DNA from 2 places in the Nocardioides sp. JCM 18999 genome. Region 1 is predicted to be linked to the other one. Evidence: predicted binding sites of a transcription regulator. Region 1 holds the regulator's gene; the other holds the start of a gene.
The links. Region 1 encodes HrcA, which represses chaperone genes, less so after heat shock. Its sites were predicted from a motif close to TTGGCACTCGNNNNNNNCGAGTGCCAA; they were not measured.

Region 1 (9,001 bases):
ACCGGGACGGTGAGGTCGCGGATCGAGCCGGTGGCCTCCTCGTGCAGGATCACCGCCAGGTCGGCTGCTGCGACCCGGGTCAGGACGTCGGCGGTCGAGGCCAGCGCGGTGACCTCGAGCAGCCAGGAGCGACGGGCCTGCTTGCCCGCCTCCCGCGCCGTGGAGCGCCACCGGGCGAGCGGCTTGATCCCGCGCTCGCCCTTCCAGGACACGATCGTGCGCGACGACGCCCACGGCACGATCCGGGCGACCCCGATCTCGGTGAGCATCTCGACCGCGAGCTCCCCGCGGTCGCCCTTGGGCAGGGCCTGGACGACGGTGAAGGCCGGGCTGGGCGCCGGTTCGGCGGCGACCTCCTCGACCGTCACTTCCATGGCGCGCTTGTGCACGGCCGAGATGGTGCCGGTCACGCGGGCACCGACCCCGTCGGTCAGCACGACCCGTTCGCCGGTCCCCAGGCGCCGTACGACGACGGCGTGGTGCCCCTCGTCGCCGTCCACCGTCACGACGTCGCCGACGGTGGTGCCCGTCAGCGACTCGACCAGGTGGACGACGAGGGACACGGTCAGGCTCCGGGTTCGCTCAGTGCTCGCCGAAGGCGTCGCGCAGGCGGCCGAAGAAGCCGTGCTTGGCGGCCTTGAGCGTCCCGGTCGGGTGCTCCTCACCACGGGCCTTGGACAGCTGCTCGAGCAGCGCGGTCTGCTCCGCGTCGAGGTGCGTGGGCGTCTCGACCTGGACGGTGACGATCAGGTCGCCACGGCCACGGCCGTGCAGCCCGGGAACGCCGAGACCCTTGAGCAGCTGCTCCGTGCCGGGCTGGGTGCCGGGACGGACCTCGAGGTCGAACGACGTCGGGGTCTCGGGGGTGAACTCGTCGGTGACCAGGTCGGCCTCGAGGGTGGGCAGCGTCAGCACCGTGCCCAGGGCCGCGGCCGTCATCGGGACGGTGACGTGGCAGCGCAGCACCGAGCCCTCGCGGGCGAAGACGGCGTGCCGCTCGACCCGGAGCTCGACGTACAGGTCGCCGGCGGGCCCGCCGCCGGGGCCGACCTCGCCCTGCCCGGTGAGCTGGAGCCGGGTGCCGTTGTCGACGCCGGCGGGGACCTTGATCGTGATCGTGCGGCGGGTGCGGACGCGGCCCTCACCGCTGCAGTCGCGGCAGGGATCGGGGATGATCGTGCCGAACCCGCGGCACGCTGCACACGGGCGCAGGGTGCGGATCTCGCCGAGGAAGCTGCGCTGGACGTGGGCGACCTCGCCCGCGCCACGGCAGCTCTCGCACGTGGTCGGGCTGGTGCCGGGGGCGGCACCGGAGCCCTCGCAGTTGTCGCAGACGACGGCGGTGTCGAGGGTCATCTCGCGGCTGGCGCCGAAGGCGGCCTCGGCCAGCGAGATCTCGAGCCCGATCAGAGCGTCCTGGCCGCGGCGGGTGCGCGGGCGCGGGCCCCGGCCCTGACCGCTGCCGCCGCCCTGGCCGCCGAAGAAGGCGTCCATGATGTCGGTGAAGGAGAACCCCTGGCCGGCGGCACCGAAGCCCCCGAAGCCACCCATGTCGCCACCGCGGTCGAACGCCGCCCGCTTCTGCGGGTCGCTCAGGATCTCGTAGGCGTGGGAGATCTCCTTGAACTTCTCCTGCGCCGCCTCGTCCGGGTTGACGTCGGGGTGGTACTTCCGCGCCAGGTTGCGGTAGGCCTTCTTGATCGTCGCGTCATCGGCGTCACGGTCGACGCCGAGGAGCTCATAGGGGTCCATCGGTGTGTGCAATCTCTTTCTGGATCAAGCTTCGTCGAGGATGCGGGTGACGTAGCGGGCGACGGCGCGGACCGCCGCCATGGTGCCGGGGTAGTCCATCCGGGTCGGGCCGACGACACCGAGCATGGCCAGCGCGTCGTCGGGCGGGCCGTAACCGGTGGCGACCACGGAGGTCGACGACAGCTGCTCGATCGGGCCCTCGGCGCCGATCCGCACGGTCAGGGCGCCGCTGGTGTTGGCCTCCCCCATCAGGGTGAGCAGGACGACGTGCTCCTCGATCGCCTCGAGCAGGGGACGTACGGCGGAGTCGAAGCTGTCGCCGTACCGGGCGAGGTTGGAGGCGCCGGCGATCGCGATCCGCTCGTCGGAGCGGTGGTCGCTCATCGCGTCGACGAGGACGTCGGCGAGCACCTGCGCGTGGGTGGCCTGGGCCGGCGGCAGGTCGTCGGGCAGGGCGCGCAGTCCCGCGACGGCGTCCCCGATCAGCGCGCCGCTGGCGGCGTTGTTGACCTGGGAGCGCAGCGCGGCGAGCTCGGTCTCGCCGACCTCGACACCGAGGTCGACCACCCGCTGCTCGACGCGTCCGGTGGAGAGGATGAGGACCGCGAGGACGCGGCTCGGGGACAGCGAGATCAGCTCGATGTGGCGCACCGTGGAGCGCGACAGCGTCGGGTACTGGACGACGGCGACCTGGTGGGTGAGCTGGGAGAGCAGCCGGACGGAGCGTCCGACGACGTCATCGAGGTCGACCGCCCCGCTCATGAAGTCGGTGATCGCGCGCTTCTCGGCCGGGCTGAGCGGCTTGACGCCGTCGAGCTGGTCGACGAACAGACGGTAGCCCTTGTCGGTCGGGACGCGGCCGGCGCTGGTGTGCGGCTGGGCGATGTAGCCCTCGTCCTCCAGCGCGGCCATGTCGTTGCGGACCGTGGCCGGGGAGACACCCAGGCCGTACCGCTCGACCAGGGCCTTTGACCCGACCGGCGTCTCGGTGGCGACGTAGTCCTGGACGATGGCCCGCAGCACCGCGAGTCTGCGCTCGTTCTGCAACCCACACCCCACGATCCGCTCGGCCCCGGTTGGCACTCACCTGTTCTGAGTGCCAAGCCTACCGTGGCGACCATCCCGCGCCGAGTTGTGAGTGTTCGGGTGTCGAGTTGGGGGTTCTGGGGCACCGAGTTGCGGGTTCTGGGGCGCCTCGGCGGTTCAACGGCTGTGACAGGAGTGACTGCTGGGAGGATGGGGGCATGGCTGACCGCTACGGCTCCGACGTGCTCAACACCGACTGGCGCGCGCCGCGCAACGGTCGGGCGGTGGAAACACCGGCCGAGATCGGGGCCGTCGTCGAGGAGGTCAGCACCGACTGGGTCGGCGAGATCGTCGCGGTCGACCGCGACCTGGGCACCCTCACCCTGGAGGACCGGCGCAACCGACGTCGGTCGTTCCCGCTCGGCCCGGGGTTCATGCTCGACGGCAAGCCGGTCATCCTGACGCCCCCGGTCCGCGCGGCGGCACCGGCGGGTCCGAAGCGAACGGCGTCGGGCTCGATCGCCGTCCCGAACGCCAAGGCCCGGGTGGCTCGTGCGAGCCGGATCTTCGTGGAGGGCCGGCACGACGCCGAGCTGGTGGAGAAGGTCTGGGGCGACGACCTCCGGATCGAGGGTGTCGTCGTGGAGTTCCTCGGCGGCGTCGACGACCTGGCCGACCACCTGCGTGACTTCAAGCCCGGCCCCGAGCGGAAGGTCGGCGTCCTGGTCGACCACCTCGTCCCCGGCTCGAAGGAGTCGCGGATCGCCCAGGGCATCCTGCGCTCCCCCGTCGGTCAGCACGTGCTGATCGTCGGGCACCCGTTCATCGACGTGTGGCAGGCGATCAAGCCCTCCCGGATCGGCCTCGAGGCCTGGCCGACCGTGCCGCGCTCGATCGAGTGGAAGAAGGGCATCTGCCAGCACCTCGGCTGGCCGCACCGCGATCAGGCCGACATCGCCCGGGCGTGGCAGCACCTGCTGAGCAAGGTCCGTTCGTACGACGACCTCGAGCCGGCGCTGCTCGGGCGGGTCGAAGAGCTGATCGACTTCGTCACGGTGGACTGAACCGCCTTTTTGCTGCCCCTCCCCGTTGGTCGAGTGCCGCCGAGCGAAGCGAGACGGCGTATCGAGACCTTCACGGTTCTGTCGGTGGCCTCGTCTACAGTCGTTCATAGGTGAAGCAGTAGTCCAGGACATGCCACCTCCACGATGAGGTGCTCCAGTCGTCCCGGTGATCGCTCACCAGTCGCGAGGGTCAGTAATTGCCACCATGTGGCCTCCAGGAGCGGCGACCACCACGGCCAACCGGCTGTGGTCTGCGTCGTCTGCCCGGAGGTGATCAAGGTGAGCGTGGTCCAGTCCTCGCACCCCAGCCTTCTTGCGGTCAGTCGCGCTCGTGAAGCCGTCGCCTTGGCTGGCCAGCGCGACCCGATCTTCCTCTCCCCTTCCGAGCACGCCACCCTGCTGCGCGAGCTGGTCGCCCTGAACTCCCAGGTCGCCGAGCTCCAGGCCCGGGTCACGGTGGCGGCCGCGCCGTCCGGCGTCGATGACGGCACCGGCACCCACGACGTGACCGCCTGGATCGCCGGCGCGCTTGGTCTGGGGCATGCCCAGGCCCGCAACGCGGCACGGCTCGCCGAACGACTCGACACGCGCGCCGCGGTCGCCGAGGCGATGCGTGCCGGGACGCTGACGGTTCCCCAAGCCGACGTCATCACCCGTTCCCTCGACGCTCTCCCCTCCGACCTCGATCCGTCACTGGTGGCCCAGGCCGAGTTTCACCTGGTCGCCCTGGCCGAGGACCACGGCCCGAAGGAGCTCCGCATCCTCGGACGCCGGATCCTCGACGTCGTCGCCCCCGACATCGCCGAAGCCCTCGAAGCCCGAGCGCTTCAGGACGAGGAACGCACAGCGCGGGAGAAGACCCGCCTCTCCCTCCGATTCCCGGGCGACGGCACATTCGCCCTCACCGCAGTGGGCCCCGAGCTCAGCGGGATCCGGCTCGCCAACTTCCTCAACGCCATCGCCAATCCCCGCCGTCACTGCGACGAGGACGAACACGGTGGGGACGTCGACGAGGTAGCCCGCAAGCTCCCCCACGCCCGCAAGCTCGGCCAGGCCTTCTGCGAGCTGCTGGAACGGATCGACCCCAAGGCGCTGCCCGATCACGGCAGCATGAGCACCGAGCTCATCATCACCATGAGCCTCGAGGACCTCCGCACCGACCTCGCCACCGCGACCGTGCTCGGCCCCGACGGCGCCACCCCGATCAGCGCCTCCGAGGCACGTCGCCTCGCCTGCAACGCCGGCATCATCCCCGCCGTCCTCGGCACCAAGGGCGAAGTCCTCGACCTCGGCCGCAGCGCGCGCCTCGCCACCAAGGCCCAGAAGAAGGCCCTCATGCTCGCCCACGCGACCTGCCAAGGCGAGCACTGCGACACCCCCGCCGCCTGGAGCGAGGTCCACCACCTCAAACCCTGGGCCGAAGGCGGCCCCACTGATCTCAAGTACCTCGTCCTGGTCTGCAAACGCGACCACGACCGCATGCACAACCCAGGGCTCAACCACGAGCTACTCCCGGACGGCACCATCCGATTCACGAGACGTTGCTAGCGGCCACGAATGAAACAGCACACGGGGCGCATACGACCCAATAGGTGCGGCACGGCGTATCCGCATCCCAGCATGACACCAGCGCCACTCCTGGGTGGCGCTCACGCCACACCACAGGACAAGCCGCGCTTATGGCCGCGAGAGGCGCATCGGAAGCCGGACCGAGAACCCGCTCATGGCTCCCTTCTGTGTCAACAGGCTGCTGGAAGGGCTGGTTTAGGGTCGGTGGTGACGGGTCCGGGAAGTGGCTTGTCCGAAGAGCCGGTGTTGGGCTGTGAGCCGGTCGCGCTGGAGACAGAGTCGTTGCCTAGGTGCCCTCCCGGGCCCGTCGCCGTGCTCTTGCTGAGGTCGTCGACCAAGACCCGGTACACGGCGTCGGACAGGCGGCGTTTGAGGCAGCGCATGGCTTCGTTCGAGCTCTTGCCCGCTGCCTTCTTCCGGTCGTAGTAGGCCCGGCCCTCGGTCGGGTTGCGCAGTTGGACGGTGGCCATGATGTGCAGGGTCCGGTTGATCTGACGGTTCCCACCACGAGAGAGCCGATGACGGACGTGGTCCCCGGAAGAAGCATCGATCGGCGCGGTCCCGGTCCACGACGCGAAGTGGTTGCGGTCGGGGAACCTGGTGATATCGCCGACCTCGACCAGCAGCCGGGCCGCGCCGGAGGGGCCGATGCCGTGCAGGTCCAACAGGCCGGTTCCGGTCGCGGCCACTAGGGCGTTGAGTTCCTTGTCCGCGGCCTTCTTCCGGGCGTAGATCTGCTCCAGATCCGCGACGAGCTCAGCGGCCAGCCGGCGGCGGGTCTTGCCGACCACATCGCGGGGTCGGACCTTGGTCAGGAGGGCCTTGGCTTGGGCGGCGGAGAGGGCCTTCTTCGCTCCGCCAGGCAGTAGTTCCGGCAGCAGGGCATGGAGTTGAGAGACCTTGCGGGTGTGTTCCTCGCCCCAAGGCTCGGCGTCGATCAGCCAGGAGCCGCAGGACCTCAAGCTGGGCATCGGCGACGACGGGCCGTAGGCCGCTCATTCTGGTGCCGACCAACGCGATCGAGTGGGCGTCGGTGGCGTCGGTCTTGCGTCCTTGCCCGGTCGCGAAGACCCGGGCCCTGGCTGAGAGCTTCGGGGGCACGTCGACCACGTCTTCGCCTTGGGCCAGGAGCCGCATCGCTACGTGGCGGCCGATGCCGTTGCAGCCCTCGATGGCCCAGACCCGGTCGGGCCACCGTTTGGCGTAGTTGGTCATCGTGGTGAATCCCGGGGTGTCGGTGGTGAACCGGCTACCGCCGAGGATCTGCTCATCAGCGGCCATGACTTCAATCGTGACTGAGCGTTTGTGGGGGTCCATTCCGATCACGACCCGTGGTGTGGATGCCATCGCATGCTCCTCAACTCCGTTCCGATTGGACGGGTCGTGAGGGCACCGCTGCTACGAGCAGAGCAATCCCTTCTTGAGCCACTCAGACCCAGCAGCGTCCGGGACCGCGCAGGCCATGAGAGAGCCACACCCACGGGTGGGCAGCCGATGTGAGAGCGACAGTCCCGGACACCTCGACCGAGACTCGTCAGAACCCGGCCGTAGCGTCAATGGAACTAGCAGCCGATGAGCGGTGCTCGGCTACGTGCCTGCGTAGCGAAGCCACGACGGCAGGTCACCACCGAGTGCGGCTGATTCGAGATCGTGCAGCATCTCAATCAAACCGTCGTCGGTGAGGTTCTCCGTTCCTCCGACGAACGCGCCAGCATCCGGGCTGGATGGGCGGAAGGCAGCGACGTCGATGTACGGACCGTAGAACAGCAGAACGTCTGCTTCGAGTTGCTCAGAGCGGATCTTCAGGACCCAACGTGGGTCCATTCCGGGAGCCTCAAGCGGTCCTTCAAGTTCAGCAGGCACGGCCCTGGCGTCGTCCACCCATGACTGAAGGACCGCGCCCAGGTCCGCGTCCCGGTGCCGTCGGGTATCGAATGACTCGTCGTCCAATTCCGGCATAGTTGAAGGCTAGGGCCGAATCGTTCGCTCATGCGCGTTGACGGCGACTGCGCCCGCCCGCTCCTGCCGCGTTGAGGGCGGCTACGCTCGCAGGCCGACCGGCCAGGCTGACCCCCGGCGTGCTGCGACGCCGCCGACGAAATCGGAGAGACCGTAAAGAGCCGCGACGACCCGGGCCAGGGCAACGGTCACGACGTCGACACGGCGGCCACGACCCACACGACGGCGGCAAGGACGGCGAAGGAGAGCTCGATCAGGATGCCGAGCCCGACAGCCTTGAGTGCCGCTACGGTGGCCGGTCCGGCCTCACGCAAGGAGAGCCGGTACCACTCGGCGAGGTAGACCCCTGCTACGAAGCCGATCAGCAGCCCGACGACCGGGATCACGAAGAACCCAACCACGCCGAGCACGGCGCCCGCGAACAGCGATCGGTTCGGTACGCCGTCGCGCTGCAGTCGTCGACCCGGGATCAGGTACTTGACCACTGCGCCGGCCGCGATCAGCAGCGTCGTACCGACCAGGACCGCCCAGCCGGTGGTGTCGCCCTCGGTCAGCGCCCAGACTCCGATCGCGCCTAGGACCAACAGGCTGCCCGGCAGCAGTGGCACCAGGATGCCGACCAGGCCGACGGCGATCGCGAGGGCGAGCAGGATCTCGAGTCCGGACATGGTGGGAGTCTCTCAGCGGCGACGAAGATGCCCGGCCGGGTCGGGGCATCCTCAAGGCTGTGTCGAGAGCGTCTTGATTGCCCGGATCGGCTGCGATGCGGGCGAAGCCCGACTCTGCCGCTGAGCGCGCCAGTTCGCCCCGAACCGGACGCACCCTCGGCGAGTTGAGTTCGTGCTACTCGACCCAGGTCCGTAGGTCATCCCTTTGGCGAACCATCGCTGGGTTCTCCCCGAACAGGTCGGGGCTCATCAGCTGATCCAGTGCCTCAAGCGTGGCCCGCTTGCCTTCGGGGTCGATGTGGCCGGTGAGGCGAAGCAGAGTGAACCCAGCCGCCTGGACAGCCATGGCATCGTCAAAGGACTTGCTTCTCAAGTACTCGCGCGGATTGCCTTCGAGCACATCGGCAACGGTGGAGTCGGGGCCGAGTTCGTCGCGACGTTCGTCCCAGATCGCCAACATGTCAGCGCCTTCGTCCGACCCGAACGGGGTGGTCTCGTCCGAGACGTCCTCGTAGAGGGGATCGGTGAAGTGCGCAGCAAACGCAGGCGCCGCGGCCGCGATGGCCCAGTCTTCACTGCCAGCTCCGCTCGTCTCCATTGACTGGTCGCTGGTGCCGTTGGAGCCGCTTCCACATGCCGACGCGGCCATCACCACGCCCGTCAAGATCACCAACGCATGCCACTTCACCGGAGGACCGTAGCGTGCCCAAACATCCGGATCGGCTACCGGGGCGCGCCGGTCGTGTCGCTACCTAGGGCGTCGGCATCGGGTCGTCGGACCGGGACCAGGCGATCGCGATCAAGCGGCGCAGAATGTCGACGTCGATGTCGCTGAGCTTCTTGACGTAGACGCATCCTGCGCCTTCGGTGTAGGTCCCCAACGACGGCAACAACGCGGCGCCTTCAGGCAGGTCCTTGAGGCCGTAGAGCGACAACTGCGCTTTGCGCGGGGAGAACCCGGTC
Region 2 (9,001 bases), 770 kb from region 1:
GGGCAGAAATGCCGAAGGGCCCGATCACACGGATCGGGCCCTTCGGTTTCGACTGGTGATCTGCTCGATCAGAAGTCCATGCCGCCCATGCCACCGGTCGGGTCGCCCATCGGGGCGGCCTTCTCCGGCTTGTCGGCGACGACGGCCTCGGTGGTGAGGAAGAGCGCCGCGATGGAGGCAGCGTTCTGCAGCGCCGAGCGGGTGACCTTGGCCGGGTCGATGATGCCCTCGGCCAGCAGGTCGACGTACTCGCCGGTGGCGGCGTTGAGGCCCTGGCCGGCCGGGAGACCGGCGACCTTCTCCGCCACGACGCCGCCCTCGAGGCCGGCGTTGATGGCGATCTGCTTCAGCGGAGCCGAGACGGCGGCCTTGACGATCGCGGCACCGGTGGCCTCGTCGCCGGACAGGTCGGCCTCGAGCTTCTCGAAGACGGCGGCAGCGGCCTGGACCAGCGCGACACCACCACCGGGCAGGATGCCCTCCTCGACCGCAGCCTTGGCGTTGCGGACGGCGTCCTCGATGCGGTGCTTGCGCTCCTTGAGCTCGACCTCGGTGGCAGCGCCGACCTTGATCACGGCGACACCGCCGGCGAGCTTGGCGAGGCGCTCCTGGAGCTTCTCGCGGTCGTAGTCGGAGTCCGACTTCTCGATCTCGGCGCGGATCTGGTTGACCCGACCCTCGATCTGGGCAGCGTCGCCGGCACCCTCGACGATGGTGGTCTCGTCCTTGGTGATGACGACCTTGCGAGCCTGGCCGAGCAGGGTGAGGTCCGCGGTGTCGAGCTTGAGGCCGACCTCCTCGGAGATGACCTGACCGCCGGTGAGGATCGCGATGTCCTGCAGCATGGCCTTGCGACGGTCACCGAAGCCCGGAGCCTTGACGGCGACGGACTTGAAGGTGCCCTTGATCTTGTTCACGACCAGGGTCGACAGCGCCTCGCCGTCGGTGTCCTCAGCGAGGATGACGAGCGGCTTGCCGGACTGGATGACCTTCTCCAGCAGCGGGAGGACGTCCTTGACCGAGCTGATCTTCTGGTTGGCGATCAGGATGTAGGGGTCCTCGAGGACCGCCTCCATGCGCTCGGGGTCGGTGACGAAGTAGGCCGAGATGTAGCCCTTGTCGAAGCGCATGCCCTCGGTGAGCTCGAGGTCCAGACCGAAGGTGTTGGACTCCTCGACCGTGATCACGCCCTCCTTGCCGACCTTGTCCATGGCCTCGGCGATGAGCTCGCCGACCGTGGTGTCAGCGGCGGAGATGGACGCGGTGGCCGCGATCTCTTCCTTGGTCTCGATCTCCTTGGCGTTCTCGAGGAGCTGCGCGGAGATGGCGTCGACGGCCTTCTCGATGCCCTTCTTCAGGCCCATCGGGTTGGCGCCGGCGGCGACGTTGCGCAGACCCTCGCGGACGAGAGCCTGGGCGAGCACGGTCGCGGTGGTGGTTCCGTCACCGGCGACGTCGTCGGTCTTCTTGGCGACCTCCTTGACGAGTTCGGCACCGATCTTCTCGTACGGGTCCTCGAGCTCGATCTCCTTGGCGATGGAGACACCATCGTTGGTGATCGTGGGGGCGCCCCACTTCTTCTCGAGGACCACGTTGCGGCCCTTGGGCCCCAGGGTGACCTTGACGGCGTCGGCGAGGGTGTTCATGCCACGCTCGAGGCCGCGACGGGCCTCCTCGTTGAAGGCAATCAGCTTAGGCATTGCGCTCGGCATCCTTCGTGGATCGAAGTTCATTGGTTGTCACTCTCCGGTCGAGAGTGCCAGATTCATGTTTAGCACTCGACCCCTGAGAGTGCAAGGAGAGGGGCCGTTCGCGAGGGCCTCTCAGATCGGCAGCCGGTGCCCGAACGGCACCGAGTCCCGCTCCCCCAACGCCGCCAGCAGCGAGGGCAGGAACGCCTCCGCCGTACGGCGGTAGCCCAGCTCGCTCGGGTGGAACTGGTCGATGGCGAACATGTCGTCGGGGTTGGTCTCGAAGAACGGCCCGACCACCTGGGCCAGCGACACGACGTGGGCCCCGGCACTCTGCGCCGCCTCGCCCTGCGCGGCCGCGAGCAGCCGCGAGGCCCGTCCGGCCAGGCTGCGCAACGGATCCGGCAGCGGTCGTAGCGCCCCCAGGTCGGGGCAGGTGCCGACCACGACCGCTGCGCCGCGACCGCGGAGGGCGTCGATGACCTCGGTGAGCGAGGCGACCGACTCGGCCACCGGGATCCGGTGGGTGACGTCGTTGCCGCCCACGATCAGGACGGCCAGCTCGGGGCGGTAGCCGGGCTCGAGGATGGCGAGCTGCTGCTCCTGGATCATCCAGGTCTCGGCGCCGACCTTCGCGACCGTGCGCAGCCGCACCGGTCGGTGGATCCGGTCGGCGAGCTCCTTGGCGAGGCGGGCGCCGAGGGTGCCCTTGGCCCGGTCGGCGCCCAGCCCGGCAGCGATCGAGTCACCCAGCACCAGCAGGTCGAGCGGTTCCACGCCGGCGCCGTGACGGCGGCGGTAGACCTTGTCGGCCGGGATCGCGACCTCGCCCAGCGGTTTCCCGATCGTCTCGCGGGCCTGGGCCGCCTGGCGCTTGAGCAGCGCGACGAACCCGCCCATCGCGAGAGCACTGACTCCGCCGATGACTGCGGCCGAGGCACCGACCCCGATCAGCAGCCGACCGTTGCGATCCACATCCGGTGTCTATCCGCCGGACGTGAACCCTGGGCGAAACCCGGGTTTCGACGGTACGAAACCCGGGTTTCGCGCTCAGATGATGTTCGCGGCCTCGAAGGCGTCGTAGTTGGGCGCGATCGTGGCGGCGGGGCCGACGCGGTCGGCGATCGAGTCCAGGGTCTTGAGACCGTGGCCGGTGTTGATGATCACCGTCTCGAGGGTCGGGTCGAGCTGGCCGGTCTCGACCAGCTTCTTGGTCACCGCGACCGTGGTGCCACCGGCGGTCTCGGTGAAGATGCCCTCGCTGCGCGCCAGCAGCACGATGCCGTCACGGATCTCGTCGTCGGTGACCTCCTCGACCGCGCCGTGCGTGGTGCGGGCGATGTCGAGGACGTAGATGCCGTCGGCGGGGTTGCCGATCGCGAGCGACTTGGCGATGGTGTCGGGCTTGACCGGCCGGATCGCGTCCACGCCGGCCTTGTACGCCGTCGAGACCGGGTTGCAGCCCGTGGCCTGCGCACCGAAGATCCGGTAGTCCTTGGCCTCGACCAGACCGAGCTTGATCAGCTCCTGGAAGGCCTTGTGCACCTTGGTCAGCTGCGAGCCGGACGCGACCGGGATGACGACCTGGTCGGGCAGGCGCCAGCCGAGCTGCTCGGCGATCTCGTAGCCCAGCGTCTTGGAGCCCTCGGCGTAGAAGGGGCGCACGTTGACGTTGACGAACGCCCAGCCCTCCTCCTCGGCGGCGATCTCCTGAGCGAGCTTGTTCACGTCGTCGTAGTTGCCCTCGACGGCGACCAGGCGGTCGGTGAAGATCGCGGAGTTGATCTGCTTGGGCTGCTCGAGGTTGCTCGGGATGAAGACGGCCGTCGGGATCCCGGCGCGGGCCCCGGCGGCAGCGACGGCGTTGGCCAGGTTGCCGGTCGAGGGGCAGGCGAACACCTTGGCGCCCAGCTCGACCGCGGCGCTCAGGGCGCAGGCCACGACCCGGTCCTTGAACGAGTTGGTCGGGTTGGTGGAGTCGTCCTTCACCCAGAGCCGCGAGATGCCCAGCTCGGCGGCCAGGTTCTTCGCCTCGATCAGGCGGGTGAAGCCGGGCTCGGTGTTGGGGCTGGACTCGATGTCGGCCGGGACCGGCAGCAGCGCCTTGTAGCGCCAGATGTTGGCCGGGCCGGCGGCGATCTCCTCACGGGTGATCGTCGGGAAGTCGTAGGCCACCTCGAGGGGGCCGAAACACTCCGGACAGGCGTAGTGGGGACCGAGGTCGATCTGCGTGCCGCATTCACGACAGGCAAGGGCAGTGGCGTTACCGAACGCACCCTGACGGGGACCAGTGCTCATGAGAAACCTCCTCCTCATCTTCCCTGGGCGACGGTCGCACAGGCCGGATTTAGCACCTGCTCCGCGACCCACCCTTGACGGGGAGGAGACTCGCGGTCGGTTGCCGGGACTTCACTGGGCCGTTCCCTCAGTCCCTCTCGATGAGCTGGGGTCACTGTAGCGGTCAGGAGAGATCGCGTGCCAATCGCTTCAGGAAGTCGAGCACGCCGTCGGGCCCGGGCACGACCAGGTCGGCGAGCGCCGCCAGCGCCCCCTCCTCGTCGGAGCCGGAGCAGACCAGCAGGCTGGGCAGCCCCTCGCCCCGCCACGCGGTGATGGTCTCGAAGGCCTCCAGGTCGCCCAGGTCGTCCCCGGCGAAGAGGACCCCGGTGGCGGGCAGCCCGGTGATCAGCCGGTCGACCACGAGCCCCTTGTCCATCGATCCGTCGCGGATCTCGATCACCGCCCGCCCGGGCTCGACCTCGAGGTCGTGGGACTCGGCGGCCCGGGTCAGCGGGGGCAGCAGGCGGGCGAAGGCCGCGTCGGCGTCGGCGAGCCGCCGCGTGTGGACGGCGACGGCGAGCCCCTTCTCCTCGACGTACGCCTCGGAGGCGTTCGCGTCGCGCAGCACCTTGGGCAGCTCGCGCAGGAAGGAGGCCAGTCCCACCGGCGGCCGGGGGCCGACGATGGTGCGGTGCGAGGCGGTCCAGTGCTCGGCGCCGTACTGGCCGAAGACCCGCAGCTCGCAGCCGAGCTCGGCCATCCGGTCGGCGACCTCCTCGAGCCCGCCGAGGTCGAGCACCTGGCGTGCGGGGCGGCCCGTGACCACGGCGATGGCACCGACCAGCGGGGCCAGCGAGATGAGCACCTCGGCCGCCGCGGGGTGGATCCGTGCCCGGGTCGGGTCGTCCACGATCGGGGAGAGCGTGCCGTCGAAGTCGAGCGCGATCAGCGCCCCGTGGCCGACCTCGACCAGGGCCGAGTAACGGCGTTCTCCCTCCGGCGACACCCAACGCATGTCGTGCAGCGTTCCACAGCAGGCGGTGTCCGCGGCAATGGTCGGCGCCCGGAAGCGGCGAACATCACTCGAACAGCGGCCCGATCCGGTCGCCCAGCTCGCCGGCGACGTGTCGCACCCAGGAGGCGGCGAGGTGGTCGTCGTCGAAGTAGGTCCAGGTCCCGTCGACCACGGCCGGGCACTGTCCGTTCGAGCAGACCAGGCCGACGGTGTCGACGAACCGGGCGCCCGCCTTGGTCGCGGCCGCCTCGGTGAACGGGTTGCTGCGGATCCCGTCGCCGGTGGCCGGGGCCACGCACGAGGACTGGGTGTTGCCCGGGGTGGTGGCGCAGACGTCGAGCGGCTCGGTCCGCGCCGGCAGGTCGCCCAGGACGACGACCTGACCCGTGGCGGGCGCGATCTGGGTGATCAGCCGTTCCACCGACCAGTTCCAGGTCTGCTCCATGGTCTGGCCGGCCCGCGGGGAGGTCTCGTAGAACCCACGGCCGGCCACCACCACGGCGTCGGGGCGCAGTGCCTGGATCTTCGCCACCGCCCACAGTCGGAACGCGGCGCAGGTCGGGAAGGGATCCCCGCTCGAGGTCTGCGGGACGAAGTACGGCGCGCACCCGAGCTTGATCAGCGGCACCACCTGGAAGTGCTGCTGCTTGCCCAGCGCGTCCAGGGCGGGCAGCCACATGCCGGCGTGGGAGTCGCCCTGCACCACGACCACGCGATCGGCCTGGGTGTCGCCGTAGGTGCACGTCGGCGCCGTGCTGTCGGCCTGGTCGGCGAAGCAGCCGAAGCCGGTGCGCCAGAAGTCGGACCGGTGCGCGGCGGGGTCGAAGGGCGGCAGCGGGGCGCCGGCGCGGGCCTGGTCCAGGGCGGCGTCGATGGTCTCGCTCAGCCTGGGCGCGGCGGCCGCGGCTGCGGGCGTCGGCTCCGGGTGCGCTTCCTGCCAGGCCGCTGCGGCGGCGTTGCGCTGGTCGAGCCGGTCCTGGGCGTAGGCGGTGGCGCCGAAGCCGGCCCCGACCACCAGCGCGAAGGTCACCGGCCAGAGCACGAGCGCGCCCCGACCCCGCAGGCCGGGGATCCAGCCTCGTTGGAAGGGCACCTCGAGCAGTGCCCACGACAGCAGGGACAGCAGCAGCACGATCCCGACCATCGCCAGGTCCCGCTCGGTCTCGCTCCAGCCGGCCGGCAGTCGGGCCGGCGCCAGCAGCAGCACCGGCCAGTGCCAGAGGTAGACCGAGTAGGAGATCGTGCCGAGCGCCCGCAGCGGTGCCCAGCGCAGCACCTGGGAGACCGGCCCCTGCGGTGCGGCCAGCAGCGCCATGGTGGCCAGCATCGGGATCGCGGCCCGCCAGCCAGGGAACGGGGAGTCGCTGCTGAACGTGACCACCGCGACCGTCAGCAGGGCGGCGCCGGCGAAGCCCAGGAGCCACTGCATCCAGCGCGGGAACCGCGGGGCGAGGACCGCCAGGCAGGCTCCCCCGCCGAACTCGAAGCCCCGAGCCAGCGTGTTGAAGTAGGCCGTCGAAGGGTCCAGCGGCGTGATGTGCAGGGCCCAGGCGAAGGAGGCGAGCGTGACGGTGCCGACGATGGCGAGCATCCGCCACTTGCCCACCCCCCAGCGCACGGCGAGGACCAGCACGATCGGCCAGGCGAGGTAGAACTGCTCCTCGACCGCGAGCGACCAGTAGTGCTGGAACATCGACGGTGCGGCGTTGGCGAAGTAGTCGGTGCCCTGCATCGCGAGGTGGACGTTGGCGAGGAAGCCGGCCGACCAGACCGCGTCCTTCGCCGCCTGCTCCGTCGTGGCGACGGACTCCCAGTAGGCGGTCGCGGCCAGGGTCGCCAGCAGGACGAGCGTGGCGGCGGGCAGCACCCGTCGGGCCCGGCGGGCCCAGAAGCCCGAGAGCGAGATCCGGCCCCGGGAGCGTGCCTCGTGCAGGACCAGCCCGGTGATCAGGAACCCGGAGATGACGAAGAAGACGTCGACCCCGAGGAAGCCGCCGTCCATCCCGGGCAGCCCCATGTGGTCGGCGACGACCAGCGCGACCGCGAGCGCGCGCAGGCCCTGGATGTCGCCCCGCTTGCGTCGGCGGGGCTGGTCCTCGTGACGGCTCGGCGCGACGACCTCGGTCTCGACCGAGGTCGTCGTACTACCCGACTCGGCAGGAGCCTCGAGCGCGGTCATCGACCTAGTCGAGTGGTCCTGTGAGGATGACCGTCACGCGCGACTTCGACATCGGGCTCTGCGCCGGTGCGGTGCGCTTGATCCCCAGGTCCAGGGCCAGCTGCTTGGCGGCCGCCTTGAGCTTGCGCGGGTAGTAGACGGTGGTGGCCGGGACCGAACCGTGCCAGTTGTCGGCACCGACGACGTCCCAGCCGATCTTCTCGGCCCGGTCGCTCACGGTGCCGGCCAGTCCGCTGATCGCGGTGTTGTTGAAGATCACCACGTCGACCTTGCCGCGCTTGACCGGCGCGACGGTCGGGGTCGGGCTGGCCGCCGGGGTCGGGGTGACGCTCGGGCTCGCGGACGCACTGGCCGAGGAGGTCAACGGCGCGGTCGGGATCGCGACGACGGCGTCGCCGCTGTCGCGGGTGACGAAGAAGGCGACGCCGGCCATCACCACGGCCACGATGCTCAGCAGCACCACCGGGGAGGGCAGGACGAAGCCCCGCTGGGAGCTACTCGGTCGACGTACGGACATCACAGACGCACCTGGCGTGGAGCTCAGATCTCGAAGCCGAGACGACGGGCCGAGCGCTGCCGCTGGCGGGCGGCACGCAGGCGGCGCAGACGACGGACCAGCAGCGGGTCCGCGGCGAGCGCCTCCGGGCGGTCGATCAGGGCGTTGAGCACCTGGTAGTAGCGGGTCGCCGACATGTTGAACTTCTCCCGGACCGCGGTCTCCTTGGCGCCGGCGTACTTCCACCACTGGCGCTCGAAGTCGAGGATCTCGCGGTCACGGTCGCTGAGCTCACTCGTGACCACGGGCTCGTGGCGGGCAGGCGTCGCAGACATAGCGCCACTGTAGACGAGCGAATGACAGGTATGTAGTTCAACCCGCCCGCCTGTGACAGATGGGACGACTGAGGCGGGGAGGGCGCTCGGAGCGCCCGGCGACCGGCTAGGGTCGAGACATGGCAGCCGACCTCGTGGTCGTAGCGAACCGACTCCCCGTCGACCGGGTCGAGTCGCCCACAGGCGAGCCGACCTGGCGCACGTCGCCGGGCGGACTGGTCAGCGCGATCGAGCCCGTTCTGAGCCTGCACGACGGCATCTGGGTGGGCTGGCCGGGTGGCACCGAGACCGACCTCGAGCCGTTCGAGTCCGGCGGGCTCAAGCTGGTCCCGATCTCGATGTCGACCGACGAGATCGAGGGCCACTACGAGGGCATGTCCAACGGCACCCTGTGGCCGCTGTACCACGACCTGGTCGCCAAGCCGGAGTTCCACCGCGAGTGGTGGGACATGTACCAGCACGTCAACCGACGCTTCGCCGCCAAGGTCGCCGACCTCGCCGCCGAGGGCGCCACGGTCTGGGTGCACGACTACCAGCTGCAGCTGGTGCCGGCGATGCTGCGCGACCTGCGCCCGGACCTCAAGATCGGCTTCTACCTGCACATCCCGTTCCCCCCGGCCGAGCTCTTCCAGCAGCTCCCCTGGCGCCGCCAGATCCTCGAGGGTCTGCTCGGCGCCGACCTGGTCGGCTTCCAGCTCCCGGAGGCGGCAGCCAACTTCCGCCGCCTGGTGAAGGACCGGGTCGGGCACCCGACCGAGGGCGAGGAGGTGCTCCTCCCCGACGGGCGACGCGTCCGCGCGGCGGCGTACCCGATCTCGATCGATGCCCGCGGGTTCGAGGAGCTGGCCACCACCCCGGCGGTCGAGGAGCGCGCCAAGGAGATCCGGGAGGCGCTCGGCAATCCGCGCAAGGTCTTCCTCGGCGTGGACCGACTCGACTACACCAAGGGCATCCTGGCCCGGCTCAAGGCGTTCGGCGAGGTGATGGAGGACGGCCACTTCGACG

Region 2: a site for HrcA is predicted at 1,772-1,798, ahead of groL (chaperonin GroEL). Genes of this name have one in related genera too.

The regions. Positions count from the first base shown of each region.
Region 1 covers NZ_AP043887.1:2,023,037-2,032,037, forward strand. The annotation lists gene ACZ5J1_RS09810 (16S rRNA (uracil(1498)-N(3))-methyltransferase) at 1-563, opposite strand, end outside; gene dnaJ (molecular chaperone DnaJ) at 583-1,752, opposite strand; gene hrcA (heat-inducible transcriptional repressor HrcA) at 1,777-2,799, opposite strand; gene ACZ5J1_RS09825 (DUF3097 domain-containing protein) at 2,997-3,842, shown strand; gene ACZ5J1_RS09830 (HNH endonuclease signature motif containing protein) at 4,122-5,390, shown strand; gene ACZ5J1_RS09835 (transposase) at 5,582-6,382, opposite strand; partial or broken gene ACZ5J1_RS09840 (IS110 family transposase) at 6,393-6,758, opposite strand; gene ACZ5J1_RS09845 (hypothetical protein) at 6,999-7,370, opposite strand; gene ACZ5J1_RS09850 (DUF456 domain-containing protein) at 7,559-8,038, opposite strand; gene ACZ5J1_RS09855 (hypothetical protein) at 8,214-8,726, opposite strand; gene ACZ5J1_RS09860 (DUF1801 domain-containing protein) at 8,791-9,001, opposite strand, start outside.
Region 2 covers NZ_AP043887.1:2,792,742-2,801,742, forward strand. The annotation lists gene groL (chaperonin GroEL) at 69-1,700, opposite strand; gene ACZ5J1_RS13800 (SGNH/GDSL hydrolase family protein) at 1,824-2,666, opposite strand; gene thrC (threonine synthase) at 2,742-3,989, opposite strand; SAM riboswitch class I at 4,001-4,136, opposite strand; gene otsB (trehalose-phosphatase) at 4,153-4,986, opposite strand; gene ACZ5J1_RS13815 (acyltransferase family protein) at 5,051-7,165, opposite strand; gene ACZ5J1_RS13820 (LytR C-terminal domain-containing protein) at 7,170-7,682, opposite strand; gene ACZ5J1_RS13825 (DUF3263 domain-containing protein) at 7,706-7,996, opposite strand; gene ACZ5J1_RS13830 (alpha,alpha-trehalose-phosphate synthase (UDP-forming)) at 8,116-9,001, shown strand, end outside.